DNA from 2 places in the Alicyclobacillus sp. CIJ1 genome. Region 2 is predicted to be linked to the other one. Evidence: predicted binding sites of a transcription regulator. Region 2 holds the regulator's gene; the other holds the start of a gene.
The links. The regulator LexA, encoded in region 2, represses DNA repair genes until DNA is damaged. The targets are predictions, from matches to a motif close to CGAACATATGTTCG.

Region 1: recA (recombinase RecA) is a predicted target of LexA. The motif match lies at 4,747-4,760, and genes of this name have one in related genera.

The regions. Positions count from the first base shown of each region.
Region 1 covers NZ_BAAJPH010000103.1:36,626-44,317, reverse strand. Annotated here, with positions in the region: gene AC27E8_RS07805 (RodZ domain-containing protein) at 1-589, shown strand, start outside; gene AC27E8_RS07800 (YajQ family cyclic di-GMP-binding protein) at 638-1,132, shown strand; gene pgsA (CDP-diacylglycerol--glycerol-3-phosphate 3-phosphatidyltransferase) at 1,175-1,756, shown strand; gene AC27E8_RS07790 (competence/damage-inducible protein A) at 1,785-3,083, shown strand; gene AC27E8_RS07785 (DEAD/DEAH box helicase) at 3,088-4,668, shown strand; gene recA (recombinase RecA) at 4,896-5,960, shown strand; gene AC27E8_RS07775 (regulatory protein RecX) at 5,923-6,624, shown strand; gene rny (ribonuclease Y) at 6,756-7,692, shown strand, end outside.
Region 2 covers NZ_BAAJPH010000102.1:21,648-29,339, forward strand. Annotated here, with positions in the region: gene iolB (5-deoxy-glucuronate isomerase) at 9-821, shown strand; gene AC27E8_RS06900 (tagaturonate reductase) at 853-2,289, shown strand; gene AC27E8_RS06905 (sugar porter family MFS transporter) at 2,419-3,816, shown strand; gene lexA (transcriptional repressor LexA) at 3,905-4,513, opposite strand; gene AC27E8_RS06915 (Cof-type HAD-IIB family hydrolase) at 4,588-5,379, opposite strand; gene AC27E8_RS06920 (glycine--tRNA ligase) at 5,545-6,939, shown strand; gene AC27E8_RS06925 (hypothetical protein) at 6,944-7,180, shown strand; gene AC27E8_RS06930 (bifunctional homocysteine S-methyltransferase/methylenetetrahydrofolate reductase) at 7,323-7,692, shown strand, end outside.

The DNA of each region.
Region 1 (7,692 bases), on a different contig from region 2:
GGAGCGGACAAGATCCCGGGCCTATGAACGCACCGGGGCATCTCGACGGGAGACGTATGACCGGCCCGTCCGATCGGTGGGATCCTGGGTCGGACAAGGACTTCTCATTGTCGGGGCGCTTGTGGTGGTTGGAGGGCTGTATGTTCTTCTGCATCACCACCACGGCCAACCGAATCATGGAGCGAACACCACTACGCCGAGTCCGCAGAAGACAGAGGCGACCAAGCCTGCCACGCATAAGACGGCTCCGCCCAAGCACGCGACCCAGCCTGTCAAGAAGGCACAGCCTATGGTGGTGGCGTTGCCGTACGCCAACGGGACGTACACGTACAAAGTGCTTAACGCCACGAGCCTCCAGGTGGTGGTGAGCGTCAATTCGGGCGAGCTGTGGTTCAGCGCGACTGCAGACGGACAGGCGGTGGCGCCGAACGTCATCCTGAATCAAGGACAGTCGAAATCGATCTCGGCGCAGAACAACGTTACCTTCCACCTTGGGCATGTCCAGGGGGTATCCATCACAGTGGATGGGCAGCCCATCCAGCTTCCGAACATCACGTGGGCGCCCGTGATGGTCATCGAGCGAGGGTGACGAGGAACGGTCAGAAGCGTACACTGGAGGATGTAGAGGAGCGGGAACATGGCCAAAGAGGCTTCGTTCGACATTGTGTCCAAAGTGGATCTTCAGGAGGTATCGAACGCCGTTCAGCAGGCTCGGCGGGAGATTGAGACGAGGTTTGACTTCAAAGGTTCGAAGAGCGAGATCCGACTGGAGGGCGACAAGCTGACACTCATTTCGGATGACGAGTACAAACTTGAACAGTTGATGGACGTGCTCAAGACCAAACTTGTCAAGCGGAATGTGTCGCTGAAGGCACTGAGGCCGGGCAAGGTCGAGCCTGCCTCCGGGGGCACGGTTCGCCAGGTGGTCGAGCTTGTGAATGGCCTCGACGCCGATCACGCCAAGCAGATCACCAAGCTCATCAAGGACTCGAAGATCAAGGTCCAGGCGCAGATTCAGGGAGATCAGATCCGCGTCTCCGGCAAAAGCCGCGACGACCTTCAGGCGGTCATTCAGATGTTGCGGAACGCCGATTTGGATGTTCCGCTGCAATTCACGAACTATCGCTCGTGATGGGGTGCCCGTGCGCAAATTGGACAAGAGGGGCGTGGGCCGTTGAATCTGGCAAATCGGATTACACTGGCCAGGATTCTGCTGGTGCCTGTCGTCTGCGTCATCCTGTTGGTCCCGTTCCACATCGGTTCGGTGACGTTCCACGGACAGACCACCACCGCAAACGAGGTCCTGGCTGCGCTCGTCTTCATTGCGGCGGCGGCCACGGACGCACTGGACGGACGCATCGCGCGGAAGCGGAAGATGATCACAAACTTCGGCAAATTTCTCGACCCGCTGGCGGATAAGCTGTTGGTGTCGGCGGTGCTCATCATTCTGGTTCAAATGCAGCGCATGCCGGCCTGGGTCGCCATCGTGATCATCAGCCGCGAGTTCGCGGTCACCGGGCTCCGCCTCATCGCAGCGGGAGACGGGGTGGTGGTGGCGGCAAGCCAGTGGGGTAAGTGGAAGACGACTGCGCAGATGGTGGGAATCGTGCTTTTGATGTTGAACAATTTCCCTTTTTCCGTCATCAATGTTCCGATTGCCCAGGTGATGATCTACGTGATGGTGATCATGACTGTGGTGTCGGCGATCGACTATTTCTTGAAAAATCGAGAGATGATTTTGTCGCGCGCCTCGTGAGGCGCTTGTCAGGATGGAGAGGGTGGCTGTGTCCTTGGCAGAGCCTTGCCGCGCCGAACTGATTGCGGTCGGTACAGAAATTGTCATTGGGCAGATCCACAACGGGCATGCCCGAGAGATTTCGCAGGAACTTGCGAAGCACGGAATGTACGTGTACTATCACAGTGCGGTAGGAGACAACGAGGCGCGGATTATGGAGACGTTCTCCATCGCGTCCCGGCGCTCGAACGTCGTGATCGCGACGGGAGGACTGGGGCCGACGCAGGACGACTTGACGAAGGAATCGCTGGCGAAGTTTCTGGGAAGACGACTCGTGCTTTCCCAGGAGGCGCTCGCCGAGGTCGAGTCCTATTTCAAACGAAGAGGCAGGCCCATGCCGGAGCAGAACCGGAAGCAGGCCCTCGTCATCGAGGGCGGAGAATGGATTCCAAACCCGAACGGGACCGCGCCGGGACAGTATGTGTTTCACAACGGCGTGCATTACTTTCTTCTTCCGGGTCCGCCCCTCGAAATGCGTCCCATGCTGCAAAATTACGTGATTCCTCGCCTGGTTGACCACTTTGGCGGCACGCGCAAGTTGGTTTCCCGGATTCTCCATTTCTGCGGCATCGGCGAGTCGGATGTGGATGCTAGCATCGCCGATCTGACATGCAAGGACAACCCGACCGTGGCTCCGTACGCCGGGGAGGGCGAGATGGTGCTCCGCATCACGGCATCGGGTCCCACGGAAGAGGCGTGTTGGGAACTGATCCGTCCGGTCGAGGACGAGTTGCGCAAGCGGTTCGGGCCGTTTATCTACGGCGTCGACGACGACTCGCTGGCCTCCGTCGTCTTGCGGCGGCTCCACGAGACCGGCTCGACGTTGGCCGTGGCGGAAAGCTGCACCGGCGGCATGCTGGCCGAGATGATCACGGACGTGCCCGGCAGCTCAGCCGCGTTCGTGGGCGGTGTCGTGGCGTACGACAATCGGATCAAGGAGTCTGTGGTGGGTGTTCGCGCCGAGACCTTGGCGGCACACGGAGCCGTGTCGGAACAAACGGCGCGCGAGCTGGCGGAGGGCATCCGGGCGAAACTCGGGGCGACGTACGGCATTGGCGTGACGGGCATCGCGGGCCCCGGCGGCGGTACGCCGGAAAAACCGGTGGGTCTTGTGTACGTGGGGCTCGCGGGACCACGTGGGTCGCAGGTGTATGAGCTCAGACTGCGCGGTTCGCGCGCCCAGATTCGCATCCGCAGTTGCAAACAGGCGCTCTGGAGACTGTGGCAGGAGTTGAATGGAGATTCTGATGTGGGAAGAGACAAGACAGGCAGAGGAGAGAAAGGTTGAGAGTATGTCATCGTTTGAGTCTTTTGGGTTGAACCGCCGCGTACTGCAGGCGATTCACGATATGGGGTTTGAAGAGCCATCGCCGATTCAGGCGGCGTGTATTCCGGTCGTGCTGGAGGGCCGGGACGTGATCGGCCAGGCGCAGACCGGCACAGGGAAGACGGCGGCGTTTGGAATCCCGCTGGTGGAACGGGTGTCGACGGAGCCGCGCGTGCAGGCCATCGTGTTGACCCCTACGCGCGAGCTGGCGATTCAGGTGGCGGGTGAGATCCGCAAGATCGCGAAATACAAGCGTGTCCGATCCGTCCCGATTTACGGCGGGCAGTCGATTGTGCACCAAATCCGCGCTCTGAAGCAAGGCGTGCAGATCGTCATTGGTACCCCGGGACGGGTGTTGGACCACATCCACCGCGGCACGTTGTCGCTGAGCGATGTCCGGATGGTCGTGCTCGACGAAGCCGACGAGATGCTCGACATGGGCTTCATTGACGACATCGAAGCCATTTTGCGCGAGACGCCGAGCGATCGGCAGACCATGCTGTTCTCGGCCACCTTCCCGAACGAGGTCAAGCGCCTCGCGCTGCGTTACATGCGTGATCCGCAGCACATCACGGTCAATCGCGGCGAGGTGACCGTGCCGCAGATCGATCAAGTGTGCTACAAGGTGCTCGAGCGCAACAAGCTCGACAGCCTCTGCCGCATCGTGGACAGCGAGGACATCCAGCTCGGGATCATCTTCTGCCGGACGAAGCGCGGTGTGGACGATCTCGTCGAGGCCCTGCTTGCGCGGGGGTACCTGGCTGACGGACTTCATGGCGACCTGAGCCAGGCCCAACGCGACAGAGTCATGCGGAAGTTCCGCAAAAACGAAATCGAGCTGTTGGTCGCGACGGACGTGGCGGCTCGCGGCCTGGACGTCGACGACGTGACGCACGTCATTAACTACGACGTCCCGCAGGATCCCGAGTCGTACGTGCATCGCATTGGCCGCACCGGGCGCGCTGGCAAGCGAGGTCTCGCGATTACGCTGGTGACGCCGCGCGAATACAAGCTGTTGAAGCAGATTGAGCGGGAAATCAAGCAGAAGATCACGGTCCGCGAGGTGCCGTCGCTGGAGGACGTGGCCGAGCGGCAGGCGGAGATGTGGCGCAGCAAAATCGTGGACGTCATCCGCGAGGGCGGCCTCGCGCCGTATCGCGCGATTCTGAGTGGCCTCGTGGACGAGCACGATCCCATCGATATCGCTTCAGCCCTGCTGAAACTTGCTTCCTCAGGAGATGGGAACCGGTCGGAGGCGGACGAATACGACTTCGGAGACACGGGCGCGCGGCCGGGGATGGTGCGGTTCTTCGTCAATGTCGGCCGCACAGCTCGGATGAGCCCGCAGGATTTTGTGCGTGCCATTTCCGAAGAGGCCGGTGTGCCGGGCGACGCGGTTGGGCGGATCGACATGTTCGAGAAGTTTACGTTCATCGAGGTGGAGGAAGAGAGCGCGCCTTTCGTCTACGAGGCGCTGCGCCAAAGCCGAATCAATGGCACGCGGGTGAATTTGGAGCCCGCGAAGCCGCGCTCGTCGCGCCGCTGAACGCAGATCGAGCAGGGGGAGAGCCGGACACGCGAGTGTCCGGCTCTTGCTTCGCCTGGGGGAACGGAAACGTCAATGCGAACGTTTGTTTGCATTTTTCGCAGGAACGTGTACAATCGGATCGAAGGATTCCTGCGAGCGTTCGCGAATAGGTTCTCGTGTTCGGGAGCAAGCGGAGAAGAGGCTCACGGGCATACGCGCTTGAAGAAATTGAGGGATGGTGTGCCATGGGAGACAAAAAAGCGGCTTTGGAACAAGCCCTGCGAAAAATTGAAAAGGAATTTGGGAAGGGCTCCATCATGCGGCTCGGTGAAGCGGCCGCAATGACGGTGGAGACCGTGCCGACGGGATCGATTGCGCTTGACATTGCGCTCGGCGTCGGAGGACTTCCTCGTGGCAGAATCGTGGAAATCTACGGGCCGGAGTCGTCGGGCAAGACGACCGTGGCGCTACACGTTGTCGCGGAGGTGCAGAAGCTCGGCGGTCAGGCGGCGTTCATCGACGCGGAACACGCGCTGGATCCGGTGTACGCCCAAAAGCTTGGGGTCAACATCGACGAACTCTTGATTTCTCAGCCGGACACGGGGGAGCAGGCGCTCGAAATCGCGGAGGCGCTCGTTCGAAGTGGCGCGGTGGACGTGATCGTCGTAGACTCCGTGGCAGCCCTGGTCCCGAAGAATGAGCTGGAGGGCGACATGGGCGATTCGCACGTCGGATTGCAGGCGCGCCTGATGTCGCAGGCGTTGCGCAAGTTGGCGGGCGCCATCAGTAAATCGAAGACCATTGCCATCTTCATCAACCAGATCCGGGAAAAGGTCGGCGTCATGTTTGGAAATCCCGAGACCACGACAGGCGGGCGCGCGCTGAAATTCTACGCCTCTGTGCGGTTGGAGGTTCGGCGCGTTGAGGCCATCAAACAGGGGAATGACGTGGTGGGATCGCGGACGCGAATCAAGGTTGTGAAAAACAAGGTCGCTCCGCCGTTCCGCCAGTGCGACGTGGATATCATGTTTGGGGAAGGGATCTCGCGCGAGGGCAGCCTGATCGATATTGCTACGGAAATCGACGTCGTTCAGAAAAGCGGAGCCTGGTATTCCTTTGGCGAGGAGCGCCTTGGACAAGGGCGTGAAAACGCTAAGCAGTACTTAAAGGAGCATCCGGAGATCGCGGAGCAAATCGAGGCGGCGGTTCGCGAGTACTTCCACGTGAATCCGGCAAAACCGCTGGTGGCCGCCGCTGCGGAGGATGCGGACGATGGCGCAGACGCCTTCGACGACTTCGACGCCTTCTGATGAGGAATCGTTCGTTCTCATTCGCCGCACGGAGGCCACGGGCAAATGGCGCTCCCTCATTTGCGCGGAGTTCGAAGGTGCGCCCTCTCTGTACCTGACAGCCGAAGACTGGGTCGATTGCGGGCTCAAGGTCGGGATGAGGATCTCCGTGAAGCAGTACGCGGATCTGGAGAGGAGATCGAAGGTGGCGCGAGCCCTGCGTGAGGCGCTGAAACTGTTCGAGGTTCGCCCGCGCTTGGAAGGTGAGTTAAGTCGGGCGCTCCTGCGCAAGGGCTGGGAGCGTGAGGTCATCGAGGGGGCGATGGCCCGCCTGCGCGAGAAGGGGCTTCTCAATGACGAGAAGCTCGTGCGGGATCTCGTGGACGTTTGGGGGGGGACGAGAAGCCGCCGGGAAATTCGCGCGAAATTGAGATCTCGGGGGGCGCCGACTGCGCTCGTGACCCAAGCCCTGGAGTCGTGCGTCGACGATGAACGAGAGCGAGAGGCCGCGCTCAGGCTCGCGGAGAAATCTTTTCGCCGCGCGGCTGGCCGCCTTGCGGACGTGGATGAACGCCGGATCCTGATGCGCCTTGTGCGGAAGGGATTTTCACCTTCCCTTGCGCGGTGGGCGGTGCGAGAAGCCATCAGACGGCTGGGTGAGCAGGAAGTCGACCCACGGGCGTAATCGCCTTTTCTTGACACCGTTTTGAAACAACACGTAGAATAAAAGTGCGTATCACCTACGGCCTCTAGCTCGAAGACGTCATGGTTCCGATGCGAACAGGTGATCGTCGACCGGAGCAAGGAGGCGCCTCATTGGAAGTCGCAGTCTGGCTGTTGATTGTGGTTTCGCTGGTTTGTCTAGGCTTGGGCTTAGGTGTGGGTTACGTGGTCCGGCGCATGGTCGCCGAGGCCAAGATTGGCGCCGCAGAAGCGCGCGCCTTGGAAATTATAGAAGCCGCGCAGCGGGACGTCGAGGCTCGGCGCAAGGAAGCGGTCCTTGAAGCCAAGGAAGAGGCTCACCGCATCCGGCAGGAGGCCGAGAAGGAGCTGCGCGAGCGACGCAACGAGATTCAACGGATGGAGCGTCGAATCCTGCAAAAAGAGGAGGCGCTCGATAAGAAGCTCGAAGTCCTGGAGCAGAAGTCGGAGGAGCTTCGCCGCGAAGAACTAGCCATCCAGGCGCTCAAAGACGAGGCTGAGGCTCTGCGCCAGGAACAGGTCAGGGAGCTCGAGCGAATTTCCGGTTTGACGCGAGAAAGCGCGAGGCAGCTCATCCTGGAACAGGTTGAGCGCGAGGCGCGCCATGATGCGGCGGTCATGGTCAAGCAGATTGAACAAGAAGCCAAACGCGAGGCGGATCGGCGGGCGAGGGACATTGTCGCCAACGCCATCCAGCGGTGTGCGGCGGATCATGCTTCCGAGATCACCGTGACGGTGGTCAACTTGCCGAATGACGAGATGAAGGGCCGCATCATCGGACGAGAAGGCCGCAATATCCGAACCCTCGAGTCGCTTACGGGCGTGGACTTGATTATCGATGACACGCCGGAAGCGGTCATTCTGTCAGGGTTTGACCCCATCCGTCGCGAGATCGCCAAAATTGCGCTCGAGCGACTGGTCGCCGATGGGCGCATCCACCCTGCGCGGATCGAGGAGATGGTAGAGCGGGCTCGCCGGGAAATCGAGGACGTCATCCGCGAGCAGGGAGAACAGGCCACGTTTGACGCGAATGTCCATGGCCTGCATCCCG
Region 2 (7,692 bases):
GGTTGAGAATGTATCTGGTGCGAGGTAAGGAAGAAAACGGTTATCACGAGTTGGTGCCGCAACAGAACGCGGCCGGGCTCAAGTGGATTTCGTTTGGTCACCTGCGGCTTGGTCGAGGCGAAGCGCACGAAGCGGAGTTTCAGGGACGAGAGGTGGTTCTCGTTCTCCTGTCGGGCGCCATGCGCGTGTCGGTCGGCCACCATACCTTTGGCCCATACGAGCGGGCAAACGTTTTTGCAGCACCGGCGACGGCGGTGTACGTGCCGGTGGGTCACCCGTTCCGCGTGGAGAACGCGGGCGACGGCGCGCTCGAGGTCGCTGTCTGCCAGGCGGTTGCGGAGGAAGTCCACGAGCCGTTTGTCGTCACGCCCGACGAAGTCCAGGTGAAGACCGTGGGGCAGGCCAACTTCGAACGCAAGGTTCACGATATCGTGGTCCAGCAGGCGGAAGGCCGCGTTCACCGGATCATCGTCGGCGAGACGTTCAATCCGCCAGGCAACTGGTCGAGTTACCCGCCCCATAAACACGACGAGTACATCCCGGGCGTTGAGGCGCTCATGGAGGAAATCTATTTCTATCAGCTCGATCCGCCTCACGGCTTTGGGCTTCAATCCATCTACACCTCGGATGACTCTATCGACGAGACCTACCGCGTTCGACACGGCGACGCGTTCATGATCCCGCGTGGGTATCACCCGGTCTGCGCTGCGGGCGGCTATCAATTGTACTACCTGTGGCTCATGGCGGGCCCCGTGAATCGCGTGATGATTCCGCACGACGATCCGGCTCATGCCTGGATCCGCGAGCGCTCGTGGGGTTGAATGTCGGACATTTCCGTGGGGAGACGAGACGATGCGGTTACACGCAGGCGCATTGGACGGGGAAACTCGCGCGAGCTTCGAGCGCGCGCGAACCATGCCTATCCGGGTCATTCAAATCGGCGAAGGCATTTTTCTGCGAGGCTTCGTCGATTGGCTTGTGCACCGCTTGAATGAGTCCGGTACGTTTCAAGGGCGTATCGCCGTGGTGAACCCTCGGCCGAGCGGCGCTCATCACATTCACCAGTTTCAGGAACAAGATGGCCTGTACACGGTGCTCGTGCGCGGCCTGCAGGACGGCAGGCCCGTGGAAAACGTGGAGCTTGTCACGTCGGTAGCTCGCGCCTTGGATTCGACACGGGAGTGGGCGCAGATCTTGCGATTCGCGCGCGATCCGCTCGTCGAGATCGCCGTGTCGAACACCACCGAATTGGGCGTGCGGTACGAAGCGATGCCGAGACCGACCTCGGATGCTCCGCCTGGGACGTATCCGGCGAAGCTGACGCAGTACCTGCACGAGCGGTATCTCGCGCTTGGCTGGCAAGAAACAGGCCGGATGATCGTCGTCCCGTGCGAGCTCATCGACGACAACGGTCAGCAGTTGCGGTCCATTGTGGAGCGCCATGCGGCGGATTGGCGGCTCGGGGCCGACTTTATGCGCTGGTTGCACGAGCGCGTCGAATTCTGCGACACCCTCGTCGATCGCATCGTGACCCCTTACGCTGGCGATCCACCGCTTCCCTACGAAGACGCGCTGGCGGTGACGGTTGAGCCGTACTACCTGTTTGCCATCCGCGGCAGCGAGCGGCTGAAGGCGCTGTGGCCGTTCGAGGACGTAGGACTTTGCGTCCACTACGCGGACGACATCCGCGACTTTCGGTTGCAGAAGCTTCGTGCCCTGAACGGCACACACACGGCGCTCGCAAACCTGGGTCTCATGGCGGGCCTCGAAACGGTGCTTGGGGTGATGGAGCACCCGACGCTCTCGCGGTTCGTTCACCAGCTCGTGCAGGACGAAATCGTGCCGGCCACCGAGTCCCATGTGACTCGTCCGGAGAGGTTGCGCGATTTCGCGCGTAATGTGCTCGAGCGGTTTCAGAATCCGTATCTGGAGCACAAATTGCGTTCGATTGCCACAAACGCCATCTCGAAGGCAAGAATCCGTCTCGTGCCGACGCTCCTGGACGCGGTGGAGCGGTTCGGAGACGCCAAGAGGCTCACGGCGGCCATCGCGGCGGTGTGCCTGGCGTATCGGCCAGGCATGGAACACGCAACTGAGCCGGATCCGGCTGGGCCCCGGCTTAAGGGGTTGTGGCAAGACGACGTCGAGGCCTCAGCGCGCGCCATTCTTTCGGACACCGAGTTGTGGTCCGCGGACCTGACCCAGGTGCCGGGCGTGCTCGACGGATGGACCCGTTTCGTAGACCTTGCATTGCGAGTGGGGCCAGTCCAGGCGGTGGCGTCTTTGTGACACGCTCATGGCTGAAAGGGGGTGAGACCGGCGTCGGGCGATTCGAGGACGAACCGAAGGCGTCCACTGGCAAAGGACAGGACAAAGGGATTCCGGCAAAGTGCGCACCTAGGAGGTGACTGAATCTTGATGCAGGCAGAATTGGCTCAGGCTGAGTATCGGCCGAATCTGGGCTATGTCGTGACGGTCGTCGTGATTGCATCGCTTGGCGGGCTCCTCTTCGGGTATGACACGGGCGTGATCGCAGGGGCGAACGAGTTTTTGAAGTCGGAGTTTCATATGAGCGCCGCGACCACCGGCCTCGTCTCGAGCAGCATCGATCTCGGCGCCATGCTCGGCGTGCTGATTGCGGGCTTCCTCGGCGACTCGTTTGGGAGGAAGAAAGCGCTGTCGGTCGCGGGCGTGATCTTCATCGCATCGAGCCTGATCTCGGCCTTCGCGCCGAGCGTAGGCGTGTTGGTGGCCGGGCGGTTCATCGGGGGCGTCGGCATCGGGCTGGCATCGCTGTTGTCACCGCTCTACATTGCCGAAATCGCACCACCGCGGATCCGCGGGCGATTAGTCGGGTCGAACCAGTTGGCGATTGTGTCCGGGATTTTTATCGTCTACTTTGTGAACGCGGCCATCGTGAGTTCGCATACCACGGCCTGGAACCAGACGACAGGCTGGCGCTGGATGTTTGCCATGGGCGTCATCCCGGCTGTCATCTTCTTCGCGCTGCTGTTCTTTGTGCCGGAGAGTCCAAGGTATCTGATGAAACGGGGACGCGAAGCGCAAGCCATCTCGATTCTGGAACGCGTGAGCGGTCCCGAGCGCGCGCGGTGGGACGCCGAGGAGATTCGCAAATCGCTCGAAGTTGTGCCGGATTCGTTGTTACAGGAACTGTCGCGCCCGGGCATTCGAAAGGCGCTCGGCATCGGCATTGTGCTCGCGATTTTTCAGCAGTTCACGGGCACCAACGCGGTGGGCTATTACGCCCCGATGATCTTCAAGGCGGCCGGCGCAGGCACCAACGCGTCGTTCTACGACACCGTTTGGATTGGCGCCATCAAGGTCATCTTCGTCATTGTGCTCATGCTCATCGTCGATCGCGTCGGAAGAAAGCGGTTGCTTGTGTGGAACGGGATGCTCATGGCGCTCTTCCTCGTCGTCCTCGGCATCGCCTTTTCGCTGCCGCACATGATCACGTGGCTGGTTCTCGCGCTCGTGTTTGCGCACACGATTGCGTATGAGCTTTCCTGGGGCGGCGGCGTGTGGATTGTGTTGTCCGAGATCTATCCGACCGCTATCCGCGGCCGCGCGATGGCTATCGCATCCTTTGCGCTGTGGTTCGCCACGTATCTCGTGGCACAGTTTTTCCCGATTTTGTTGCAGGCGATTGGCGGGACGTGGACGTTTTGGATCTTCGCGCTCTTCTGCATCGCCATGGCCGTCTTCATGCAGCGGGTCGTGCCGGAGACGAGCAAGAAGACGATGGAGAAGATCCAAAGCGACTGGCTCCAGTCGGAGCGAGGACGCTCTCTGTGACCGCCTGACGTATCTCGATGCCTGGTCTTGTAGAGGTGCTCTGAAGATGCGGCGAAGCAAAAGAGGCTTGCGCCGCATGTTTTTCTTTCTATCGGATCTGCCGAAAGATCCCGATGACCTTGCCCAGGATGGTTACGTTCGGAAAGTACAAGGGAGACATCGCGTCGTTTTCTGGTTGGAGGCGCACACGGCCATCCTCCCGGTAAAACCGCTTGATGGTGGCCTCGTCTTCATCAGTCATGGCCACGACGATGTCGCCGTTATCGGCCGACGTCTGCCGCCGAACAATGGCGAGATCTCCATCCAGAATGCCCGCATTCACCATGCTCTCACCGATCACGCGCAGCGCGAAGACCTCATCGCCTTTCGCCACGTCGCGGGGCAAAGGCAAGTATCCTTCGATGTCTTCCAGCGCCGAGATGGGAAGTCCTGCCGTGACGCGACCGACGATGGGAGCGAGCACGACATCCCCCGGTTCCTCGTCGTCCACAAGGAGTTCCAGAGCTCTCGGTTTGGTCGGATCTCGACGCAGATAACCCTTCTGCTGCAGTCGTTCGAGATGCCCGTGAACCGTCGAGCTGGACGCCAACCCGACCGCTTCCCCAATCTCTCGCACCGATGGCGGGTATCCTTTTTCGCGGATGTTTTTTCGGATAAACTCGAGAATTGCGCGTTGACGAGCCGTGAGACCGCTCACCGTTCCCACTCCCTTCGCACCCATTCTACCACGTCGCGCGGGAAGGTGCAAACACGTGTTCGGATAGGGGGATCTCAGATGAGCCCAAGTTCGGCCAAAGCGTCCGCTACGCCGCCCTCGTCGGCGCTTGACGTGACGCGTTTGGCCGCGCGCTTGACCTCGTCATTCGCGTTGCCCATGGCGAAGGAGTACCCCATGGTGCGGAACATGCCGATGTCGTTCCCGCCGTCTCCGATGTGCACGGCGTCCTCAGGTGCGATGCCCAGATACGAGAGGAGGTGCATCGCGCCGATGGACTTGTCGGACTTGCGTCGCTGGAAGTCGACGGCCTGTTCATGCCAGCGGTATACGTAGCATTCGGGGAACTCGCGCTCGAACACGTCGTCCCACTCGGCGGTCATGAATGCGTTCAGCTGAAAGACGCCGATCTCGTCCAGCCGATCGGCCATCCTCGGCTCGCAGGCGATGGGCGGGAAGTCGTAGGACGCGAGGACTGGAAGATATTGCGGTGGAATAGGCCGCAGGCTGAAGGCGTGATCGTGCGTGTGAATGATGGTCTGAATGCCGCGGCGCTCCGCCGCTTGTAGGATGCCGCGAACCACTTCGCGCGAGAAAGGCAGAGCAAAGATTTCTCGATCTCCGGCCTTTACCAAACCGCCGTTAAAATAGATGCCGTATGGGATCCCGAGCGAGGCCTGCACGTGCTGCGCATGAATGACGCTCCGACCCGTGCACACGGCGACCGGAATGTGGTTTTCAATGAGTTTGGCGACCGCCGCGGCGCTTTTGGGCACGATCCGGCCGTTTACAAACAGCGTGCCATCGATGTCGAGAAACACCATTTTGACGCGTTGCTTGGTTTTCACGAACTCTCCCCCCATGCTGCGACCGCTCGCGCCGGTATGAGACCAGTCGGAGTTTCATTATACACAACACCCTGCCAAAATAGGCACAGCGGACGCGCTCCGTTGCGCATACGCGCCGGCCTCGGCTATCATAGCCATATTGAGGACGAGCAGGAGGAACAGTCGATGCAGGTCACAATGGACACGTTGGTGTCGCTCGCAAAGCGGCGAGGCTTTATTTTCCCTGGTTCCGAGATTTACGGCGGATTGGCCAACACGTGGGATTATGGGCCGCTCGGCGCCCAGGTCAAACACAATTTGAAGCGCGCCTGGTGGCGGTTTTTCATCGAGCAAAATCCGTTGAATGTCGGTCTGGATTCGGCCATCCTCATGAATAAGCAGGTGTGGGTGGCGTCTGGACACGTGGCAAACTTCCACGACCCGATGGTGGACTGCCGTCAGTGCAAGGCACGCTTCCGGGCGGATAAACTCATTGAAGAGGCTGCAGAGGCGCAGGGGAAGTCGTTGGTGGTGGACGGCCTGCCGTTTGCCGAAATGGAGCGTCTGATTGAGGAACTTCAAATCGCTTGCCCTAACTGCGGAGCTCGCGATTTTACGAACGTCCGGCAGTTCAACATGATGTTCCGCACGTTTCAAGGCGTGACCGAAGACGCGGCCAACGAGGTTTATCTCCGCCCCGAGACCGCGCAAGGCATTTTTGTGAACTTTAAAAACGTCCAACGCACCATGCGCAAGAAACTGCCGTTTGGCATCGGCCAGTTTGGCAAAAGCTTCCGAAACGAAATTACGCCCGGGAACTTCATCTTCCGCACGCGCGAATTCGAACAGATGGAGCTCGAGTTCTTCTGCGCGCCAGGCGAAGACGAAAAATGGTTTGCGTATTGGCGGCAGACATGTATGGACTGGTTGCTCTCACTCGGGATCAAGGCGGAACATCTGCGGTTTCGCGATCACGCGAAGGAGCAACTGTCCCACTACAGCAAGGCGACGACGGACATCGAGTACCATTTTCCGTTCGGCTGGGGCGAGCTTTTGGGTGTCGCGAATCGCACCGATTACGACCTCAAGGCACACCAGGAGCACTCCGGGGAGAACATGATGGTGCAGGAGGAAGGCCGAGAGCCCTTCATTCCCTATTGCATCGAGCCTTCGATCGGCGCTGATCGCCTGTTTCTCGCGGTCTTCGCGGACGCCTACGACGAGGAAGAAGTGGCGGAAGGCGACACGCGCGTCGTTCTCCGGCTGCACCCGAAGCTCGCGCCTTACCAGGTCGCGGTGTTGCCTCTGTCGAAGAAGCTGAACGAACCGGCGCACCGTCTGTACCTGGACCTGATTCAGGTGTATAGTGCCGATTACGATGAGACGGGGTCTATTGGGAAGCGATATCGCAGGCAGGACGAGATCGGCACGCCCTTCTGCGTGACGTATGATTTCGAGTCGGAATCGGACGGACAGGTGACCATCCGGATGCGCGATTCGATGGAACAGGTCAGAATCCCCATGGAAGGCGTGCGCGCATGGCTGGATGAACAATTGCGGTCGTCGGGCGCGACGTGGTGAAGGCATGAAGCCGGCAGGATGGAGTCATGCTAAGCCGGGGGTGGGCCAGATGTCAGGTGAACACACGCAACATCACAACGACGACTTCACGTTCGTGGGAGCCCTTAGCCACAACCACGAGGTGGAGGCGTTTGTGGAGCGGCGCAACCAGATGTTGAGTTCGCGACTGGATGCGGTGGTTCCCTGGAAAGCATATCACCGGGCGAATGTGCCTCACGGCAAGAGGCAGTCGAACGGGTGACAGGCAACCCACGCCCTGGGCGGTCCGCTTCGGCGGATCGCCTTTTTTCAGCTGGCATGCCGTGCACGCTCGGGCATGTGGTACAATGTCGAAAATCTCGTAAACCTTTCACTTCTGGCGTGAACGAGAGGAAGAATCCGCAATGAGTGATGCAGTGTGGCGCCAGTGGCGTCGACCGCCCCGAGACGTCGAGGGCTCGCTTGGCGTTTTCGTCATCTTCGATGGCGCGATGTCCACCTATCTACACCAACTGGGCGTTCCCATCGGCACGCCGGTGGAGCAATTGAATCTGACTTCGCCCGATCTCGTCGCGCGTGTGCACCGCCGTTACGTCGAATCGGGTTGCACCGTCCTGCAGACCAACACGTTCATGGGCAATCGAGTCGCGTTGGAGCGCCACGGTCTCTCCGTGGACGTGGCAAGCCTCAACCGAAGGGGCGTCGAAATCGCGCGATCCGCCGCTCGCGGTGAGGCGAGCGTGTACGGCACGATGGGGCCTGCCATGGGCGGTT